DNA from 4 places in the Aliiglaciecola litoralis genome. Region 4 is predicted to be linked to each of the others. Evidence: predicted binding sites of a transcription regulator. Region 4 holds the regulator's gene; each other region holds the start of a gene.
The links. Region 4 encodes LexA, which represses DNA repair genes until DNA is damaged. Its sites were predicted from a motif close to TACTGTATNNNNATACAGTA; they were not measured.
Positions count from the first base shown of each region.

Region 1: the regulator LexA is predicted to act here: its motif matches at 1,437-1,456, upstream of uvrD (DNA helicase II).
Region 2: the regulator LexA is predicted to act here: its motif matches at 1,205-1,224, upstream of imuA (translesion DNA synthesis-associated protein ImuA).
Region 3: the regulator LexA is predicted to act here: its motif matches at 1,479-1,498, upstream of ABD036_RS15390 (exonuclease domain-containing protein).

Region 1 covers NZ_BAAAFD010000004.1:157,117-159,325, forward strand. The annotation lists gene uvrD (DNA helicase II) at 1-1,392, opposite strand, end outside; gene ABD036_RS09195 (HAD-IA family hydrolase) at 1,555-2,209, opposite strand, start outside.
Region 2 covers NZ_BAAAFD010000004.1:10,858-13,066, reverse strand. The annotation lists gene ABD036_RS08575 (hypothetical protein) at 88-534, shown strand; gene ABD036_RS08570 (EVE domain-containing protein) at 556-1,023, opposite strand; gene imuA (translesion DNA synthesis-associated protein ImuA) at 1,236-1,919, shown strand; gene ABD036_RS08560 (Y-family DNA polymerase) at 1,922-2,209, shown strand, end outside.
Region 3 covers NZ_BAAAFD010000010.1:53,315-55,523, reverse strand. The annotation lists gene ABD036_RS15390 (exonuclease domain-containing protein) at 1-1,393, opposite strand, end outside; gene ABD036_RS15385 (zinc ribbon domain-containing protein) at 1,574-1,765, shown strand; gene ABD036_RS15380 (flavin reductase family protein) at 1,802-2,209, shown strand, end outside.
Region 4 covers NZ_BAAAFD010000002.1:616,149-618,357, reverse strand. The annotation lists gene plsB (glycerol-3-phosphate 1-O-acyltransferase PlsB) at 1-280, opposite strand, end outside; gene lexA (transcriptional repressor LexA) at 485-1,108, shown strand; gene coxB (cytochrome c oxidase subunit II) at 1,588-2,209, shown strand, end outside.

The DNA of each region.
Region 1 (2,209 bases), on a different contig from region 4:
CTCGACGAAATTTTGTAATGCCGATGCCGCGCGGCCAGAGAGGCGTTTTTCTGCCAACATTGTCTGCGTGGCTTGCCACATCGATAACTCCGCACCGCGGGCGGCTTCTCGAATGATACCGAGTGTTTTATCACCTATTCCACGGGTCGGTGTATTCACTATGCGCTCAAACGCGGCATCGTCAATGGGTTGGTTAATAAGCCTTAAATAAGCCAGAGCATCTCGAATTTCTTGGCGCTCGAAGAATCGTAGTCCGCCGTAGATACGATAAGCCAAAGATTCTTGTAACAAGGCTTCTTCTAGTACCCGTGATTGCGCGTTGTTACGATATAAAATGGCGCAATCAGAAAGTGCATCGCCTTTGTCTGACCATTCTTTGATACGGGCAACAATAAAACGTGCTTCGTCCAATTCATTGTAACCAGCATACAAAGAAATCGCTTCGCCCTCGGCATCTTCGGTCCACAAGTTTTTGCCTAAACGCCCTTGATTGTTATCTATAACCGCATTGGCCGCTTTCAGAATATTACCGGTTGAGCGGTAATTTTGCTCAAGTCGAACGGTACTGGCGGCTGGGAAGTCCCTTAAGAAATGTTGGATATTTTCGACGTTAGCTCCTCGCCAACCGTAGATAGACTGATCATCGTCACCGACGATCATCATGTTGTTTTCAGGGCTGCTGCTGAGCATTCTAAGCCACGCATATTGAATATTGTTGGTGTCTTGAAACTCGTCCACCAATATTGTCCTGAACCTGCGTTGGTAATGCTTCAGGATCTCCGGATTATTCAACCAAAGTTCATGGGCACGCAGCAGTAATTCCGCAAAATCAACCAAGCCTGAGCGATCACAGGTTTGCTGATAAGCTTGATAAATATCCTTCATGGTTTGCTTGGTGGGATCACCTTGGGTATCGATATGCTGCGGTCTTAATCCCTCGTCTTTATTACCGTTGATGTACCATTGAATTGATTTAGGTTGCCAATTTTTTTCATCCAAATTGAGCGATTTAATCACCCGCCTAACCAATCTGTACTGATCATCAGAATCGAGAATTTGAAAGTTTTGCGGTAATTTAGCTTCAGTATAATGAGTGCGTAGTAAACGATGTGCGAGCCCGTGGAAGGTGCCAATCCACATGGTTTGCAATGCTGAGCCCATCAATCGCTCAACTCGACCGCGCATTTCACGCGCCGCTTTGTTAGTAAAGGTCACTGCCAAAATGCTAAACGGAGCGATTTTTTCGACTTCCATTAACCAGGCCATGCGATGCACCAGTACGCGGGTTTTTCCACTCCCGGCACCTGCCAATACCAACATGTCTGAGGCTGGCGCAGCGACAGCCGCACGCTGTTTATCGTTAAGCTGGTCTAAAAGTCGTGATACATCCATAAGGGCAATTCAAGAAAATAAAATTTGCCACAGTATACCAGTTATACTGTGTTTTTATACACTCAAATTGACCGGCTGGGCGAGCAAACTAGACTTTTGCTGCTTAGACTCAAATGGCGACAACGGCATTGGCAATAACCGAAATGCTGGGCACAAGTCGAATTAACCGACTAATTTCTTTAAATCCGTTAGCTCAGTGAGTTTTACATGAGGAAGAACAGTTATTCTTTCATGGTTAATGTGCATTTTTCGATTGCAGGCATACCACGCACTTTGCATACCCGCCGCAATGGCGCCCATCACATCTTTTTCTAAATTATCACCAACATGGAGTACCTGTTTATGCGGAATGCCTAATATAGTTGCTGCACGGTCAAACATCATGGGATGGGGTTTCATCGGTTGCTGCAAGCTGGCTTTCAAACAATGTGTAAAATAATCTGCAATGCCGATCTGTTGTAAATTCACATTCCCGTTAGTGATTGCGATCAAAGGGACTTTTTCAGCCAGTTCTGCCAATAAAGAACATATAGTCTTATTCACTTGAAAGTTGCTGCGTTGGTAATAAAAATAGTCAAAACAGTCGGATACTGCTTTCTTCAATGCTTGATCTTGATAGCCACATTGCTGTAACCCTGAATGCAAGGTTCTGCGTCTGAGTTCACCCATATCAGAGGCAAGTTCAGGCGTATCCTGCAAGTGCCGCCGCTTGACAGAACGCCAATCTGCAGGCTGCATTTTTTGCGTTTGTGGATAGTGTTCCCTCAAATACGTTTGGAGCTGCTGTTCTGCCGTGATCATCAAGCTGTGGTTTTCA
Region 2 (2,209 bases), on a different contig from region 4:
TACCATAAGAGTGATTTGATGATCGAATTTGGGATAATTGGTTTTTTAGTTCTGATATTGATTTACTTAATGGTAAGTAGGCAATCTATGCAAGCTGAGTTAAGTAAACTCAAGCTCAGAGTTAAATCATTAGATAGCCAGCACCGCTTTTCGTTGAATGCTTTAATCATTGCCTCTGGCCAACTACAGAATATGTATTTAATGCGTTTAGAATATTTACAAAAGCACGCACTTATCAGTTCTGAAGATCATAAATTTGCCAGTTTTATTGTTGGTCAAGTTGAGAACGTGATCATGCAATGTTGTGAGAAGCGTTTCACCGTAGAGGAAGTGATCACAAAGGCGTTAAAAAAAACCGAAATGGAAATGCCACAGATCAGCCAGTATATTGCCAAACAGCCTTCTGATATCCGCATTCCTTGGTGCAAGAATACAATTGGTGGGTTTGTCACTGCCTGTCATAACCTCACCTCTGAGCATACCCGACAAAGAACTTCAGCAGAGCCCGATATTAGCGCGAACTCTGGGCATTGAGGTGTACTCTAGTTGAGATAGCTACAATCCATCACATTGCTCTAATAGATATAAGAATTCTTGTTCTTCAACTGGCATAATCGACAGTCGATGACCTTTTTTGACTAAGCCAATGTCAGTGATTTGCTGCATTTGTTTAATTGTCTTGAGCGTCAGTACCTGCTTGAATTTGCGGGTTAGCTTTACATCCACCATGTACCAGCGCGGCGCATCCACAGATGACTTAGGATCATAGTATTTGCTTTCTGGATCAAACTGGGAGTGATCGGGATAGCCTGCTTTTACCACTTCAGCCAATCCTGCTATACCAACCTCTTTACAGCTCGAATGATAAATAAAGACCGCATCACCGACTTGCACTTTATCCCGTAAGAAATTACGCGCCTGATAATTACGGATCCCATCCCAATGTTCAGTTTGGCCGGGGCGGTTGGCCAGATCATCGACACTAAAGGCGTCTGGCTCCGTTTTGAATAACCAGTAATTCATCATTCTCTACTCTGTTTTATAATGACATTTGTTAGACTAAATTTTACCTTAAGTTAAGGACGTTTCACTAACCCGAACTCATTGAAATATAGACTAAAGCACTGCTTTAAGCCTCTTTAGTATGATCAATCTGAATAATCTCAGCTCAGCGCAACACTTGCATCTGCTAAATTGATCAATATACTGTATATAAACACAGTATAAATTTAACTATGAATACCTTACTTGAACAATTGAAAAATAAGCGATTGGTATGGCAGGCAAATCAGCAAAATGCCATCGCCAATACCGACAGCACCGGCTATCAAGAGCTGGATGTGGCGCTGCATGGAGGGTTCCCTCAGCAAGGCGTTATCGATATAGATAGCGCTGTGGGTATTGGCGAAATTCGTCTGCTATTGCCCGCTTTGCGAGCCAGACAACAACAGACTCAGCGGCAACTCGTGTTCATTGCCGCTCCCATGCAAATCAATGGTGAGATGTTTGCTCAAGCAGGCTTGTCTTTAGAGCACATACTGATCATACAGCCCGAGACCCCAGAGCATGCATTGTGGAGTGCCGAACAATGCCTGAAAAGCGGCTGTTGTCATAGTGTGTTGTTGTGGCATCAACAACTCGAGGTCGCCCAAGCGAAGCGTTTACAACTGGCGGCAGAGCAAGGTGATGCATTACATCTACTGTTCCGACACAAGCGTCAGCTGAGCATGTCGCTACCGGTCAATTTAGCCATGAAATTGAGTCCCCACGCGCAAGGTTTGTCGGTACAAATCACCAAACGTAAAGGAGGTTGGCCTGATAATCCTTTCCAAGTCGATATGACAAAGGCCTGGCCCACACTGACGCGTGTCCGTCATGCCGATAACGTCATTCAGCTTCCTCAATCTAAAGTGAGTTAGCGATGCAGTCGCTGTGGCTTTATCTGCATTTTCCAAACTTGCAGCTAGACAGTTTGTGTGACCTTGGTGCATTAGCGCCAACGACCGATGATTTAGCTAAGGACAATGATGCTCACCAAGGTGCTAAGCCTATCGTTATTTTACACGCAAAGTCCAACACCGTGATCCAGTTGAACCAGTTAGCGCTAGCCGCTGGTATTCAAAAAGGCATGGGCTTGGGAACCGCAGCTGCACTGGATCAGCATTTACAAGTAGTAGCCTACCGTGCTGATGTTGAGCAAAAAAAGCTG
Region 3 (2,209 bases), on a different contig from region 4:
CTTTAAATGCGTCGATATCGACATAATCGAAAAAGACCGCGAGTACTTCCAATAAAGAACGATGCCAACGAAAAATGCCATTGGGACTACCGTATTTTTCCAGCATCACTTTTGACAATTGCATGAACACGGCCTTACTGCTGGTCATACGATAAAGCCGCGTTTCAATGGCTTGTTCGCAGGTGATATAAAATTGATTTTGCGAAATACTCTGAGGTTTGAAATCGAACTCGGTGATCAGTGAGCTTTGTTGGTTTTCAAACAACTCATCCCAAAACACCAATCCAAATAAGGCACGCCACAATCTATTTTCAGTGCGAAATACTTGCTTGCCTTGTTTTTGGTAATGCACTTTCACACCGTTCTCGACCGAGTCCATGTACATCTCATCAATTTTGAGAGAGGCGGATTGCTCGCGTAACATATCGGTTAAAACGCTAGTGCGTTTTTGGTTAAACTTGCGGTCTAAAAAGTCTTCAGCAAAGGTTAGCAATACCTCGGAGTCGGGGTTATCAATAATCTCTTCTAAACGCTGTTTTACCCATTCTTTGTCGCCTTGCTTGTAGCGTTCGCGAATGACCTTTTCTTGGGCGAGGGGTTCCCCCGATAATGCCAGAATCTCGATACCTAATTCAGGCTGGTGAGACACAATAGCCTTGCCCAATTTACATAAAAATCGATCGTAATTAATATTGGCTAGTGTCCCCTGCGGGCTAGGGAAGTGCTTGACATCGATCGCAAGCTCAAGCTGTTGTGAAATCGTTAGCTGATGCATATCTTTGCGCTGACAGGCATAGAAAAATGCACTTTTTGCTTCATCTATAAAATCAAAACGCGCGGCATCCTGAGTGACACCGCGACGAGTGGGCATGATGCCCAAATCACGCATTGAGAACTTATTTAAACCAGAACGAAGATCCCCGAAAAACAAAAAAAGGAAATAACGGATTTGCGTCTCAAATCCTAATCGCACTAGATTTTCAGTGCCAAGCAAAGGACTGAGATGGCAAAAATCACACACTTCCATCGCGTATTCTAAATAGGTGGCTTTGTTGTCCGAACTCTTAAGATTCACGCCAGCTTGTCTTAACACTAATGCTAACTCGGGTTTGGTTAAAGTAGTTAATAACTGATCGCTATGCTGCTCAGTAACGGGCTGATAAAACCCCTGTTGCAGCAAGGTGTTCATGTGTTGTTGGGTATTATTTATTTCCTCATAGTCAAGTGACGCTGTTTTGATGATGGGCGATTTTCGATTAAGTCCCCTGACAAATAAACATTGGGCATCTTCGGGTAAAGTTTGAAATGAGCTGATAAACTGACTGTCATCACTGTCTAACAAATGCGCACAAGGGCCAGTCACAAATTCAATAAACTCTTGAAAATGTGACAAGTAGTATTTACTGGGTAAAAGAGTCGCTCTCATCAATAATAATAGGTCGCAGTGAGCCTTAAAAAAATCAGTGTATTTTAAAAATCACTGTATATCCAGTCAGTACTTAAAGTTTTTAACTAAACGAACTTTTAATGCCAAGTACGCGTACACACAACATCAAACAAAGTGGAGTAGCAAATGAGTCTTACTGCTGCAGAAAAGTTCGAATGTCCCTATTGCATGACGTTCAATGACCTTGAAATAGACGAAGTTAATGATATTGGCCAACAACAGATTGTTGATTGCCAAATATGCTGTCAGCCAATAGAAGTGTTGATTATTGATAACGGCTTTGGCATCGAAGTTATCGCTAAACGTGATGACGAATAACGTTGTGATTGGTGCAAGAATAGGAAAGCTGCGAGCGTGAAGTACACTGTTACAGACATACACAATATGGACTCGCGTTTTCGGGCACAATTTGTCAATTCACTGTCGGGGTTTAAAAGCGCCCATCTAGTCGGCACGCAAAGCAATCAGCAAGTGCACAATGTCGCTATTGTTAACTCTGTTTTTCATCTTGGTGCTGATCCGGCCTTACTTGGTATGATCATGCGCCCCCACACGGTGCGCCGAGACACCTTAGAAAATATTGTCGAAACTGGTGTGTACACCCTTAATCATATAAACAGCGAAATTATTGCTGCAGCACATCAAACCTCAGCGCGATACGACCAAGAACTAAGCGAATTTAATGAGTGTGGCCTAACGCCATATTTTAGCGACACCCACAACGCGCCCTATGTTGCACAATCCAGAGTCAAGATTGGTATG
Region 4 (2,209 bases):
GTCCAACCAAAGACTGCGGTTGTTCTAAAAATACGCAGGCGCTGTGTTCTTCCTTGCCGATGCGAATCGTCTTGTTAGGGCTGGGAAGATCAACTTTTTGCGTGGACATCTTCAATACCAATTGGTCGGTAATGGAGTGAGTCCGCAACACGTAAATAATCGGTTTGTTTTTGTCTATTCCTAACTCTTTTTCGATATCTGTAGGAATATTATTTACTTTCACCAGCCATTTAACCGGTAACGTAAACAAGGAAAGCAGCAATTTATGCAGCCAGACCATATATCACACCTTGAGGTTTCAAAATCAACGGGAGCATAGCACGAAGCCGTGAATTATGCCTTTTTATGCTCGGTTGAAAAGCTAAATTTTGAGTTTGCCACGAAGAATCAGCGGAAAACCTTTTGAATTGATCATAACAATGTTTGTTTTCTAACATTAACTGTATATACTGACAGTTAAACTGTATAGAAAAACAGGCTGGTCATGCGTCCACTAACTCCAAGACAAGAAGAAATTTTACAGATCATTAAAACCACTATGTCTGAAACAGGCATGCCTCCCACGCGCGCTGAAATAGCTCGAACCTTAGGGTTTAAATCTGCTAATGCCGCTGAAGAGCATTTAAAAGCGTTGGCGCGAAAAGGCGTGATAGATATCTTACCTGGCACTTCTCGTGGGATTAAATTGAATGTTCCTCTAGATGATCAAATCGAAGAGCTCGGATTGCCACTTATCGGTCGTGTGGCCGCGGGTGAACCTATCTTGGCAGAAGAGCATGTAGAATGTCATTACAAAGTAGATCCGGATTTATTCAAACCCAGCGCTGACTTTTTACTGCGGGTCAGCGGTATGAGTATGAAAGACATTGGCATTTTAGACGGTGATCTGTTGGCTGTTCATCGCACCACCGATGTGCACAATGGTCAGGTAGTGGTCGCCCGTGTGGATGAAGACGTTACCGTAAAACGCCTTGAAAAACGCGGCCGCGAAGTGTTGTTACATGCTGAGAACGAAGACTTCAGTCCGATTAAAGTCGATTTAGCCAGTCAACCCTTCAATATCGAAGGGATTGCCGTCGGTGTTATTCGTAACGCCGATTGGATGTAAAAAGAGTTAGCGAACTGCCCACCTCAAAACAGCGTTAGAGGACAAGGATGTCCTCGTAGTGAGCCAATTTTATCTATCCGGCAAGCCTTTTAAACATGACTAAAGTCGATCTGCACTTCATGAGTCGAGCCGGTTTTATGAAGTCCATTTTCATCTGCTTTGTTTTTCACTTTAACTGATTAAAGTAACAGCAAGATCGTCGATCTGCACTCATCTGATCCCAAAAGCTTGGCGTACTGTAGAAATAGGTTTTGCTCATAAAAAATGCACACAAGCTGATTTTGGATAAAAATCAAGCGCTTGTTCAAAAGAATAACAAAAAACACTAGACTCAAACGCCAAGTTGGGTGATTCTTATACCGCTTTTTACAACGTCATAACAAAAATAAATCAAGTCATTTACCACTACTGAGTTTTTTTGCGGTTAATCACTGTTCGTTACTCCCTTGGCAAAGACTTATTTCAACAGGAGGTGTTGAGTGAAAAAGATATGGTCCAGCGCATTAGCATTACTAGTTAGTTGCTTTGCGTTTGCTGTCTCAGCAGAAACCAGTTCAGCTGTTGACCAATATCAGTTGAATTTGCGCAAAGGTGTCACTGATATTAGTGGGCAAGTCTACGACTTACATATGCTGATGTTTATCATCTGTGTAGTCATCGGCGTGCTTGTATTCGCGGTCATGTTTTGGAGCATGATATTCCATCGCAAATCACGTGGCGCTAAACCAGCTAATTTCCATGAAAGTGTCAAAGTAGAAATTGCTTGGACAATTATCCCTTTCATCATTTTGGTCGTTATGGCGTTTCCAGCTGCCAAAACCTTGATCGCAATGGAAGATACCAGTGAACCTGATGTGACCGTTTTGGTGACCGGGTCTCAGTGGAAGTGGCACTACAAGTACATGGATAATGACGTTGAGTTTTATTCTACACTTGCTACTCAGCCTGAGCAGATCAACAACAAATTCGACAAAGGTGAGAATTACTTACTTGAAGTAGATCGACCACTTGTCATTCCTACCGGCAGTAAAGTGCGATTCTTAGTAACCTCTGATGATGTTATTCACTCTTGGTGGGTGCCTGACTTTGCAGTTAAAAAAG